One region of the Paenibacillus sp. FSL E2-0177 genome, then DNA from elsewhere that is predicted to be linked to it. Evidence: a T-box and tRNA genes for the amino acid it is inferred to sense, from the RefSeq annotation. Region 1 holds a T-box; the other holds one or more tRNA genes.

Region 1 (6,180 bases):
GGCCTTGGAATTCGTCGTATAGATTCAACCGGATTGCGCCGCCACCCAGTGTTTTGTACAGGCTGCTTGTGAAGGTTGTGGTGTACGACTTGAAGTTACCTAATTGTAGATCTGTGCCAAGCGTTAATGTTTTTTCCATGCTTTGTCCTAAGGGGTCAATCAGCTCCAACACCAGTTTGTGCTCATAGGTGCCTGATTCATAAAGCGTGCTGGCTGACATGTTGTAGGTTAGTGCAGTGCTGAGCGTATCTTTACCAGCGGTGACGGTGGCGACTGCATTTGTAACGGATAGAGTATAAGGAAACATTTCCACGTTCAAAAGATTGCCTTTGGGCTCCACCCCCAACTGGTTCAGTCCAAGCGATACCGTATTGATGTAACCCGACGATTGACCGCCAGGAGCGGTAAGCTTGCCTTCAGAAACACCCTCCCCGATGTAAAGGACAAGGTTCGCTGGATCTATACCGAGAGGGAGCTTACTCCAGAGGGTGACCAGACTTTTTCCGTTAGGACTGGTGGAGGTTTTGGACTGGGTGACTTCGGCTTCATAATATTGATTGTCTTGTGTTTTGTAATAGGCTACGAGCTGAGCCTGTTCGGATTTACGCGATTCCTCACTGTTCATTTCTAGTTCTGTGTACAAGAGATTTGAATCTGTACCTGGGTACACGAGGGTCCCGCGTACAAGTAATTCCGCTTTTTTACCTTCAAGCTCAAGATGGAAAGAATTTTCAGCTGCAACACTCTGTACCCGGCTGTCCAGTTGGGTAGTACTTAGAGAAAGGAAGTTAAGCTTACTTTCACCTGAAGTTTCTTGCAGGGTGATTTTTAATTGATTGAAAGTATAGCTATAAGGAACATTGGCTACGACATACACAGCAGCCGATTCATTTGGACCGAGGATGGTTTGCGTACTTTCTGAGACAACCTGGGAAGTGCTGCTGATGTCACTTTCTCCAGCTTTGACGACACTTGTAAGCGCAGGAAGCTGAACAGAGGTTGATTTAGTGTTGCGGATGTTGATTTTAGCTACGATCTGGTCTTTGTCGGACCAAGGGAGTCTTTGAATGTTTGCAATTTTGACAACAAATGTACCGTGACTGTTCTCAATGGGGTATTCCGTGTCCTGCCAATTGTTAGTTTGCAGCGTGTAAGGGATCTGATAATAGGCGGTAGGAAAAATGATCTTGCCTTCAGCAGCCGGCTCAGTCATTTGCAGCTGCAATGTTCCTTGATTGAGTGTGAGTGGTACATCTGCGCTGAGTTCAATAATCTTTTCTTCAAGCGGTTTCAATGTTAGGCTGGTAAAATCCTTCGTATCTACCGGAAAGCTATACCCTTCAGCGGCTTTAATAGCAAGTTCATAGGCAGGCACATTCACCGCTTTGTTGCCGCTATTTTTGATGCGGAACTGTAGTGTCCACTTTGCGTTGCCATTGTCAGCATAGACGTTAGCCGTTTTCAGCTGTGTTTCGACTGTATTATTGCTGATTGTAAGCTTCTTCGTGACATTGCTGGCTACGACAAGATCCGGTGTTGTTGCAGCGGGGAGATTGTAGGCGACAACCGGCAAAGCTATTTTTAATGAGGCATCTTCTCCGGCAAATTGCAGCGCCATGTTGTCTGTCTTCATATAAGAAGGGATTTCCGTCAAATAGTAGATCGTCTTCTTTTCCTGAGGCTGTACTTTATAGCTGGTGCTGGTGTCATCAAGTGCGAGTTCAAATACAGATCCTCCAGCGGAAGCGAGGTATCCTTTAAGTCCAGTATCACTGAGTACCTTGGTTCCTTGATTAGTGAAGCTAACGCCAACCTTGGCATAGACCTTACCGTTATATTTATAAATTTGCAGGCTCTCTGCCTTGGTGGTTACAGGGAGATTGTTTAGGGTGATCTTTTTACTCTGCCCTCTGGCGACAGCTTGTGAATATCCTGTTGGTACGGTGAAGTTCCCTAGCTTTTTTTGATAATCGGTGGTGTTGAAGTCCCATCCGTACAATGAAATTTTGACCCCGTTTAAAGAGGTGGATTTGCCGATGTTTACATAGTAGGTGATAGATTGACTGCTTTTCGCGGCAATAGATTTGATGGTTGCACTGCTGGTAATAGGGCTTCCTTGAATAACTGTACCACCGCTAGTAGTTACTTTGGAGAAAAAGTCCACCAGATTGAGGCTAGCGTTGCTTCCATTAGAGTAGCTGAGTGTGTATGTGAGAATATTTCCGCCATCCTGAGTTAATAAGCTGACATCCGTCAGCTTTGCGCTGATGTTAGTCTTCAAGGCTATGGAGCCTAGTTTATCCAGAGCGGATACAGTAGCTGTTGTTGCTACTTTGGGGGATGTAGTCCCGGCCGAAGCGGCATGAACTCCATACGCTGCAGATTGGCTAAGTACAGCTGTGCTTAGCAGCACCGCGGCTACTTTTATTCTCCGTACATGCATTTGATTTCCTCCCAATAGGATAGTTAATAGTCTGCGAAGGTGCATTTGAGTGGATAAGCAAGCCTTCCTAGTAATGGAAATTATCAAGCCCCGCTGAATGTTAGCTGAAAAAAAGTTGGAAAAATGGCTCTGAAGCTTAAAGCCAGCTTAAAAGAAGATAAAAATTAGCCTAATTTTGTCCAGCTTGTCAAAACGACAGATTTTGCATATAATAAAGAGACATATCTCTTGTAGTAAAGAGATACCTGACAATTAGCATGAATTGTGAAATGCAGTGATGGAGAAGAGTACACAGTGCCTGACTTACAGGGAGGAGACGCCGCGGATTGAGAGCGTTTCTAAGAAGCAGAGCTGTGGAAGTTCACTCCGGAGCAGTTCCCTGAATTCCTTAAGCTGTCTAATAGGGAAGGGTAGGGGATACCGGTCACAGACCGTTATTTCTGTATAAAGTGAGATAGGTATCTGTCCAGCCAAAAGAGGGAATGAAGCTCTTAAGGGGAACAGATCAGCTTGTCTAACAAGGGTGGTACCACGGTCTTTTCGTCCCTTACCGGGAGGAAAGGCCTTTTTTTGTTGAACTAGACAATGATTGAAGGGGGCTGTACACGGCCATGAAAGAGAAGTTGGAAGCATTGAAGGTTGAAGCGCTGGCTAAGCTGCAGGAGGTTATGGATCCGCAGGTACTAAATGATCTAAGAGTGAAGTATCTCGGTAAAAAAGGTGAGCTTACAGAGGTTCTGCGCGGTATGGGAGGACTTAGTGCTGAGGAACGTCCGGTAATCGGGCAAGTAGCGAATCAGGTTCGCAGTGCTATTGAGGAGATTATCGGCGCGAAGCAAGAGGCTTTTCAAGAGCAGGAAACCCAGCAACGTCTGCAGGCTGAAAAAGTAGACGTAACCTTACCGGGTCGCCGTATGCAGCAAGGGGGCATTCACCCGCTTAGCAGAGTCGTACAGGAGATTGAGGATATTTTTATCGGCATGGGCTACCGTGTAGCTGAAGGTCCGGAAGTAGAGACCGATTATTATAACTTTGAAGCTCTAAATTTGCCTAAGAATCACCCGGCACGTGATATGCAGGATTCTTTCTATTTAACGGATGACCTGTTAATGCGCACACAAACCTCGCCGGTACAGATTCGTACTATGCAGGCTATGAACGGTGAAGCTCCGGTAAAAATCATCTGCCCGGGTAAAGTATTCCGCCGTGATGATGATGATGCAACGCATTCCTTCCAGTTCCACCAAATCGAAGGTTTGGTCATTGGAAGTAACATTCGAATGAGTGATCTGAAGGGCACCCTGCAACAATTTGTGCAGGAGATGTTTGGACCGAATACAGGCATTCGTCTTCGTCCGAGCTTTTTCCCATTCACTGAGCCAAGTGTTGAAGTAGATGTAAGCTGCTTCAAATGTGGCGGCGATGGCTGCAGACTATGCAAGCAAAGCGGATGGTTAGAAATCCTTGGCGCAGGTATGGTGCATCCAAATGTACTGAAAATGGGTGGCTATGATCCTGCTGAGTACAGCGGCTTCGCTTTCGGAATGGGTGTAGAGCGGATTGCAATGCTTAAATACGGCATCGATGACATCCGACATTTCTATAGTAATGACATGAGTTTTGTGAAGCAATTCAAGGGCGTTTAGTTTTTGTGGGCGCGCTGGCTGATAGTGGCGGAGAATGGCTTTGGAGCGTTCTCCCACAGGAAGCAGCGCGAACGACAGTGAAATAAATACATCTGAAACATAAAGGAAGTGAGCGGATATGAAAGTATCAACCGGATGGTTGGCTGATTATACATCGATTGAAGGAGTAACCGCCGAACAGCTAGCGGAGAAGATTACCGCTGCCGGCATTGAGATTGACGGCGTAGAGCGCCGCAATAAAGGCATTTCCGGCATCGTAACCGGCTATGTGAAATCAAAGGAAAAACATCCTGATGCAGACAAGCTGAACGTATGTATCGTGGATGTGGGCCAAGATGAGGAGCTACAAATCGTTTGCGGCGCAAAAAATGTAGCTGCAGGTCAAACTGTACCTGTAGCAATGGTTGGCGCAAAGCTGCCAGGACTGGATATCAAAAAAGCCAAGCTGCGCGGTGTCCTGTCGCAAGGAATGATCTGTTCGGCCAAAGAATTGGGACTGAATGATAAATTGCTTCCAAAAGAGCAACAAGAAGGTATTCTTGTGCTGCCTGAAGGGACAGAGATTGGTCAGGATATTTCCAAAGTCCTCGGCTTAGATGACGAGATTCTGGAATTCGATCTGACTCCGAACCGTTCAGATTGCCTCAGCATGATTGGTGCTGCTTATGAAGTAAGTGCAATTCTTGGGCGTGAAGTTAAATTACCTGATCCAAAAAGCGAAATGATTGAGATCAGTGGTCCTGCTGCGGATTCCATTTCCGTCAAGATTGAAGATGAAGAATACTGCAGCCATTATGCAGTTCGTTATATTGCAGGTGTTAAACCTGCACCATCACCGCTGTGGATTCAGAATCGTCTGATGGCTGCTGGGGTTCGTCCAATTAATAATATTGTGGACATTACCAATTATGTGATGCTGGAATATGGACAGCCGCTGCATGCTTTTGATGCAGATAAAGTACAAGGTGGAGAACTCGGCGTTCGTCTTGCCCATGAAGGTGAAGTTTTGGTTACACTTGACGGTCAAGAGCGTAAGCTAGAGCCGCAAATGCTCGTTATCGCTGATGGAGTAAAAGCTGTAGGTCTGGCCGGGGTAATGGGTGGACGGGATACAGAGGTTACTGCTGAGACGGTAAACCTTGTTCTGGAATCTGCTAAGTTTGATGGAGGAACGATCCGTAAAACCTCGCGTCAATTGGGACTTCGCTCTGAAGCCTCCCTTCGTTTCGAGAAGGAAGTGGATCCAAGTGCAGTTATTCCTGCATTGAACCGTGCAGCCGTACTGATTGCACGTTATGCTGGCGGATCGGTCCATGAAGGCATCGTGCAAGCAGGAACTGACGCTGTTCAAGAGAAGGTTCTCACCTTGTCCTTAGAGAAACTGAATCGTTATCTGGGAACGGATTTGTCCTTGTTGGAAGTGAAGACATTGTTTGGCCGTCTACATTTCAAATGTGGAGATACCGCACAAGGGCTGATTGAAGTTCAAGTCCCAACCAGACGTGGCGATATCAGCTATGATGTTGATCTTATTGAAGAAATTGCCCGCCTGTACGGGTATGACAATATTCCAACGACTCTAATTGAAGGAATTACAACGCCAGGAGCACTAACTCACAAGCAAGCGCTCCGTCGTGAACTGCGTCGCCTATTGTCACATGGCGGTTACCAAGAGGTGATGGGTTACTCCTTCATCCAGCCGCAACAAAGCACAATGTTCCCTGAGTTATCAGAAGGAGCAGTAGCGGTGAAGCTGGCTATGCCGATGAGTGAAGAACGCAGCGTACTGCGTACCAGCCTTCTACCACAACTCTTGGATATTGCCAGCTACAATACCAATCGTCGTCAAAGCGACTTGGCATTGTTTGAAATCGGCAACGTCTTCTTCACGGATGAAGAACAGTTGACTCGTCAGCCACGCGAACTGCCGGTGCTGGGGCTGCTGCTTAGCGGAAGCTTAACAGTGAAGCAATGGAATGTTTCGGCACAGCCTGTGGACTTCTTTGATTTGAAGGGTGCGCTGGAAACGGTATTTGCTCATTTAGGGCTGACCGATAAAATCGTCTATGTAGGAGATAGTCCAGAAGGATA
Region 2 (6,180 bases), 2.8 Mb from region 1:
GGGGCAAGCGTTGTCCGGAATTATTGGGCGTAAAGCGCGCGCAGGCGGCTATTTAAGTCTGGTGTTTAAACCTTGGGCTCAACCTGAGGTCGCACTGGAAACTGGGTGGCTTGAGTACAGAAGAGGAAAGTGGAATTCCACGTGTAGCGGTGAAATGCGTAGATATGTGGAGGAACACCAGTGGCGAAGGCGACTTTCTGGGCTGTAACTGACGCTGAGGCGCGAAAGCGTGGGGAGCAAACAGGATTAGATACCCTGGTAGTCCACGCCGTAAACGATGAGTGCTAGGTGTTAGGGGTTTCGATACCCTTGGTGCCGAAGTTAACACAGTAAGCACTCCGCCTGGGGAGTACGGTCGCAAGACTGAAACTCAAAGGAATTGACGGGGACCCGCACAAGCAGTGGAGTATGTGGTTTAATTCGAAGCAACGCGAAGAACCTTACCAGGTCTTGACATCCCTCTGAATCTGCTAGAGATAGCAGCGGCCTTCGGGACAGAGGAGACAGGTGGTGCATGGTTGTCGTCAGCTCGTGTCGTGAGATGTTGGGTTAAGTCCCGCAACGAGCGCAACCCTTAACTTTAGTTGCCAGCAGGTAATGCTGGGCACTCTAGAGTGACTGCCGGTGACAAACCGGAGGAAGGTGGGGATGACGTCAAATCATCATGCCCCTTATGACCTGGGCTACACACGTACTACAATGGCCGGTACAACGGGAAGCGAAGCCGCGAGGTGGAGCCAATCCCATCAAAGCCGGTCTCAGTTCGGATTGCAGGCTGCAACTCGCCTGCATGAAGTCGGAATTGCTAGTAATCGCGGATCAGCATGCCGCGGTGAATACGTTCCCGGGTCTTGTACACACCGCCCGTCACACCACGAGAGTTTACAACACCCGAAGTCGGTGGGGTAACCCGCAAGGGAGCCAGCCGCCGAAGGTGGGGTAGATGATTGGGGTGAAGTCGTAACAAGGTAGCCGTATCGGAAGGTGCGGCTGGATCACCTCCTTTCTATGGAGAATCGTTCTCTGCAATGAGAACATTCAAATCGGAAGCTAAGCTTCCAAAACTCAGGTTTAGGCCTGTTACTCACTCGTTGCTCAGTTTTGAGAGTTTAAGCTCTCAAGTAAGACTTGATCCTTGAAAACTGGATACCGAAACGAATTTGCGTTTTAGAACATCTTTTAGCAACTTGTGTAAACAAGTAAATGTTATTAGTGAGATTTTTCTTCGGAAGAATCAAGGTTAAGCTAATAAGAGCACACGGAGGATGCCTAGGCGCCAGGAGCCGACGAAGGACGTGGCGAACAACGAAACTGCCTCGGGGAGCTGTAAGCAAGCTTTGATCCGGGGGTGTCCGAATGGGGAAACCCAGCTGTGGTAATTCGCAGTTACTCATTTCTGAATACATAGGAAATGTAGAGGCAGACCAGGGGAACTGAAACATCTAAGTACCCTGAGGAAGAGAAAACAATAGTGATTCCGTCAGTAGCGGCGAGCGAACGCGGAACAGCCTAAACCTAAGAGCTTGCTCTTAGGGGTTGTGGGACGTCTCACATGGAGTTACAAAGGAATATGGTAGGTGAAGAGGTCTGGAAAGGCCCGCGATAGAGGTAAAAGCCCTGTAGCCTAAACTGTATTCTCTCCGAGACGGATCCCGAGTAGTGCGGGGCACGTGAAACCCCGTATGAATCCAGCAGGACCATCTGCTAAGGCTAAATACTACCTGGCGACCGATAGTGAAACAGTACCGTGAGGGAAAGGTGAAAAGCACCCCGGAAGGGGAGTGAAATAGAACCTGAAACCGTGTGCTTACAAAAAGTCAGAGCCCTATTAATGGGTGATGGCGTGCCTTTTGTAGAATGAACCGGCGAGTTACGTTTAACATGCAAGGTTAAGCCGAGAAGGTGGAGCCGCAGCGAAAGCGAGTCTGAATAGGGCGAATTAGTATGTGGACGTAGACCCGAAACCGTGTGATCTACCCCTGTCCAGGGTGAAGGTGCGGTAACACGCACTGGAGGCCCGAACCCACGTACGTTGAAAAGTGCGGGGATGAGGTGGGGGTAGCGGAGAAATTCCAATCGAACTCGGAGATAGCTGGTTCTCCCCGAAATAGCTTTAGGGCTAGCCTCGGTATAAGAGTAGTGGAGGTAGAGCACTGATTGGGTGCGGGGTCCGCAAGGATTACCAAGCTCAGTCAAACTCCGAATGCCATATACTTATTGCCGGGAGTCAGACAGTGAGTGCTAAGATCCATTGTCAAAAGGGAAACAGCCCAGACCATCAGCTAAGGTCCCCAAGTGTGTGTTAAGTGGGAAAGGATGTGGAGTTGCACAGACAACCAGGATGTTGGCTTAGAAGCAGCCACCATTGAAAGAGTGCGTAATAGCTCACTGGTCGAGTGACTCTGCGCCGAAAATGTAACGGGGCTAAACACACCACCGAAGCTATGGCTAGATACGTATGTATCTGGGGTAGGGGAGCGTTGTGTAGGGGTTGAAGGTGTACTGAAAAGAGCGCTGGACACTACACAAGTGAGAATGCCGGTATGAGTAACGAAAAGATCAGTGAGAATCTGATCCGCCGAAAGCCCAAGGTTTCCTGAGGAAGGCTCGTCCGCTCAGGGTAAGTCGGGACCTAAGGCGAGGCCGAAAGGCGTAGTCGAAGGACAACAGTTTGAAATTACTGTACCACCGTAATCCGCTATGAGCGATGGGGTGACGCAGGAGGGTAGTGACGCGGACTGATGGATGTCCGTCTAAGCAGTGAGGCTGATGTGTAGGCAAATCCGCACATCGATAAGGCTGGGCTGTGATGGGGAGCGAAAATTATAGTAGCGAAGGTCATGATCTCACACTGCCAAGAAAAGCCTCTAGCCAGGAGAAGGTGCCCGTACCGCAAACCGACACAGGTAGGCGAGAAGAGAATTCTAAGGCGCGCGGAAGAACTCTCGTTAAGGAACTCGGCAAAATGACCCCGTAACTTCGGGAGAAGGGGTGCCCCGGTAGTGTGAATAGCACGAGGGGGCCGCAGTGAAAAGGCCCAAGCGACTGTTTAGCAAAAACACAGGTCTGTGCGAAGCCGCAAGGCGAAGTATACGGGCTGACGCCTGCCCGGTGCTGGAAGGTTAAGGGGAGTGGTTAGGGGTAACCCGAAGCTATGAACCGAAGCCCCAGTAAACGGCGGCCGTAACTATAACGGTCCTAAGGTAGCGAAATTCCTTGTCAGGTAAATTCTGACCCGCACGAATGGCGTAACGACTTGGGCGCTGTCTCAACGAGAGATCCGGTGAAATTTTAATACCTGTGAAGATGCAGGTTACCCGCGACAAGACGGAAAGACCCCATGGAGCTTTACTGCAGCTTGATATTGAATTTGGGTACGATCTGTACAGGATAGGTGGGAGCCGTAGAAATCGGAGCGCAAGCTTCGGTGGAGGCGCCGTTGGGATACCACCCTGATCGTATCTAGGTTCTAACCTAGTACCCTTACCGGGTACGGGGACCGTGTCAGGCGGGCAGTTTGACTGGGGCGGTCGCCTCCTAAAGAGTAACGGAGGCGTTCCAAGGTTCCCTCAGAATGGTTGGAAATCATTCGCAGAGTGCAAAGGCATAAGGGAGCTTGACTGCGAGACCTACAAGTCGAGCAGGGACGAAAGTCGGACTTAGTGATCCGGTGGTACCGCATGGAAGGGCCATCGCTCAACGGATAAAAGCTACCCTGGGGATAACAGGCTTATCTCCCCCAAGAGTCCACATCGACGGGGAGGTTTGGCACCTCGATGTCGGCTCATCGCATCCTGGGGCTGAAGTAGGTCCCAAGGGTTGGGCTGTTCGCCCATTAAAGCGGTACGCGAGCTGGGTTCAGAACGTCGTGAGACAGTTCGGTCCCTATCTGTCGTGGGCGCAGGAAATTTGAGAGGAGCTGTCCTTAGTACGAGAGGACCGGGATGGACGTACCGCTGGTGCACCAGTTGTTCCGCCAGGAGCATGGCTGGGTAGCTACGTACGGACGGGATAAGCGCTGAAAGCATCTAAGCGTGAAGCCCCCCTCAAGATGAGATTTCCCAATTAGTAAGACCCCTTGAAGACGACGAGGTAGATAGGTTGGAGGTGGAAGTGCAGCAATGCATGGAGCTGACCAATACTAATCGGTCGAGGGCTTATCCTATACTTAGAATGCAAATTCGTTTCGGATTCAGTTTTCAGGCATCAAGCCTGGTATGAATATTCCCTGATAGCTCAGTTGGTAGAGCACTCGACTGTTAATCGAGTTGTCACAGGTTCGAGTCCTGTTCGGGGAGCCATATGGAGAGGTGTCCGAGTTTGGCCGAAGGAGCACGATTGGAAATCGTGTAGGCGCCACAAGCGTCTCGAGGGTTCGAATCCCTCTCTCTCCGCCACAAATTTTTAATTAGTATGGCCCGTTGGTCAAGGGGTTAAGACACCTCCCTTTCACGGAGGTAACATGGGTTCGAATCCCATACGGGTCACCAAATCTTCACTTGATTTATCCTAGTGGACTTTGGTACAATAACAATTGTTGTTTATGGAGGCTTAGCTCAGCTGGGAGAGCATCTGCCTTACAAGCAGAGGGTCGGGGGTTCGATCCCCTCAGCCTCCACCATAACACTTTCTTACTGACGCGGGGTGGAGCAGCCCGGTAGCTCGTCGGGCTCATAACCCGAAGGCCGCAGGTTCAAATCCTGCCCCCGCAACCAATTAACTTAAGCAATTATATCTTTTGGAACCGTGGTGTAGTTGGCCTAACATGCCTGCCTGTCACGCAGGAGATCGCGGGTTCGAATCCCGTCGGTTCCGCCATTTTCATCATGGCTCGGTAGCTCAGTCGGTAGAGCAGAGGACTGAAAATCCTCGTGTCGGCGGTTCGATTCCGTCCCGAGCCACCATTTATCATCACAAAAGAATGAGTGCCATGCCGGTGTAGCTCAATTGGTAGAGCAACTGACTTGTAATCAGTAGGTTGGGGGTTCAAGTCCTCTCGCCGGCACCATCCTTGGAGGATTAGCGAAGTGGCCAAACGCATCAGACTGTAAATCTGCTCACGTGAGTGTTCGGTGGTTCGAATCCATCATCCTCCACCAGTTTTTAGGGGCATAGTTTAAAGGTAGAACAACGGTCTCCAAAACCGTTGGTGTGGGTTCAATTCCTGCTGCCCCTGCCAAGTTCTTTCTAAAGTTTAATATGGCGGCCGTGGCGAAGGGGTTAACGCACCGGATTGTGGTTCCGGCATTCGTGGGTTCGAGACCCATCGGCCGCCCCATTTACTTTAAAATGAATAATGGCAACAATATCAACTTAATATGGCGACTGTGGCGAAGGGGTTAACGCACCGGATTGTGGTTCCGGCATTCGTGGGTTCGAGACCCATCAGTCGCCCCATTTTACTTTAAAATGTTATTGGGGATTAGCCAAGCGGTAAGGCAACGGACTTTGACTCCGTCACTCATAGGTTCGAATCCTATATCCCCAGCCATTTTATGCGGACGTGGCTCAGCGGTAGAGCATCGCCTTGCCAAGGCGAGGGTCGCGGGTTCGATTCCCGTCGTCCGCTCCAAGTTTTCATGGCGCCATAGCCAAGTGGTAAGGCAAAGCTCTGCAAAAGCTTTATCCCCAGTTCAAATCTGGGTGGCGCCTCCATTTAGTTCATATGTGCCGGCGTGGCGGAATGGCAGACGCGCTCGACTCAAAATCGAGTGGGAAACCGTGGAGGTTCGAGTCCTCTCGCCGGTATCTTAAAAAGGTTTGTAAGAATGCTTTTATAAGCAATCTTACAAACCTTTTTCTTTATGTCCTTGGGTTTACAGCAGTAAGCCGTTGAATAGAGAGTTTCTCTATTTCAACGGCTTTTTTTAATCTGATTAGTGATTAACCTGATTGATTATTAATGCGGAATGCTCGCGGGGTAAGACCTATTTCTCGTTTGAACATATTGCAGAATTGGGCATCGTTCACAAAACCTGCAGCAGCAGATACTTCAGAGATTTGCATCTGAGTATGACGTAATAGAGATTTTGCATAATCCAGGCGTTTTAACAGCAAATACCGCAGGGGTGAAGACCCGAAACGTTCTTTAAATAGATGGCGAAAACGATCGTAACTATATCCGGACATTTCTGATAGTGTTTCGACGGACAATTTATGGCGATAATGCTCATTCATATA

The links. A T-box is a leader RNA that pairs with one kind of tRNA and senses whether it is charged. The one in region 1 lies ahead of pheS (phenylalanine--tRNA ligase subunit alpha), so its partner is inferred to be a tRNA-Phe.
Region 2: it encodes a tRNA-Phe, which carries the amino acid that the T-box ahead of pheS (phenylalanine--tRNA ligase subunit alpha) is inferred to sense. The anticodon was not compared.

What each region holds. Positions count from the first base shown of each region.
Region 1 is NZ_CP150307.1:1,927,037-1,933,216, forward strand. It holds gene MHI25_RS08445 (hypothetical protein) at 1-2,443, opposite strand, end outside; T-box leader at 2,709-2,994, shown strand; gene pheS (phenylalanine--tRNA ligase subunit alpha) at 3,055-4,089, shown strand; gene pheT (phenylalanine--tRNA ligase subunit beta) at 4,208-6,180, shown strand, end outside.
Region 2 is NZ_CP150307.1:6,033,593-6,039,772, reverse strand. It holds rRNA gene MHI25_RS26850 (16S ribosomal RNA) at 1-1,006, shown strand, start outside; rRNA gene MHI25_RS26845 (23S ribosomal RNA) at 1,239-4,165, shown strand; tRNA gene MHI25_RS26840 (tRNA-Asn) at 4,226-4,301, shown strand; tRNA gene MHI25_RS26835 (tRNA-Ser) at 4,305-4,397, shown strand; tRNA gene MHI25_RS26830 (tRNA-Glu) at 4,416-4,490, shown strand; tRNA gene MHI25_RS26825 (tRNA-Val) at 4,546-4,621, shown strand; tRNA gene MHI25_RS26820 (tRNA-Met) at 4,639-4,715, shown strand; tRNA gene MHI25_RS26815 (tRNA-Asp) at 4,741-4,818, shown strand; tRNA gene MHI25_RS26810 (tRNA-Phe) at 4,829-4,904, shown strand; tRNA gene MHI25_RS26805 (tRNA-Thr) at 4,933-5,008, shown strand; tRNA gene MHI25_RS26800 (tRNA-Tyr) at 5,014-5,099, shown strand; tRNA gene MHI25_RS26795 (tRNA-Trp) at 5,106-5,179, shown strand; tRNA gene MHI25_RS26790 (tRNA-His) at 5,203-5,278, shown strand; tRNA gene MHI25_RS26785 (tRNA-His) at 5,322-5,397, shown strand; tRNA gene MHI25_RS26780 (tRNA-Gln) at 5,417-5,491, shown strand; tRNA gene MHI25_RS26775 (tRNA-Gly) at 5,498-5,572, shown strand; tRNA gene MHI25_RS26770 (tRNA-Cys) at 5,582-5,655, shown strand; tRNA gene MHI25_RS26765 (tRNA-Leu) at 5,670-5,748, shown strand; gene MHI25_RS26760 (AraC family transcriptional regulator) at 5,884-6,180, opposite strand, start outside.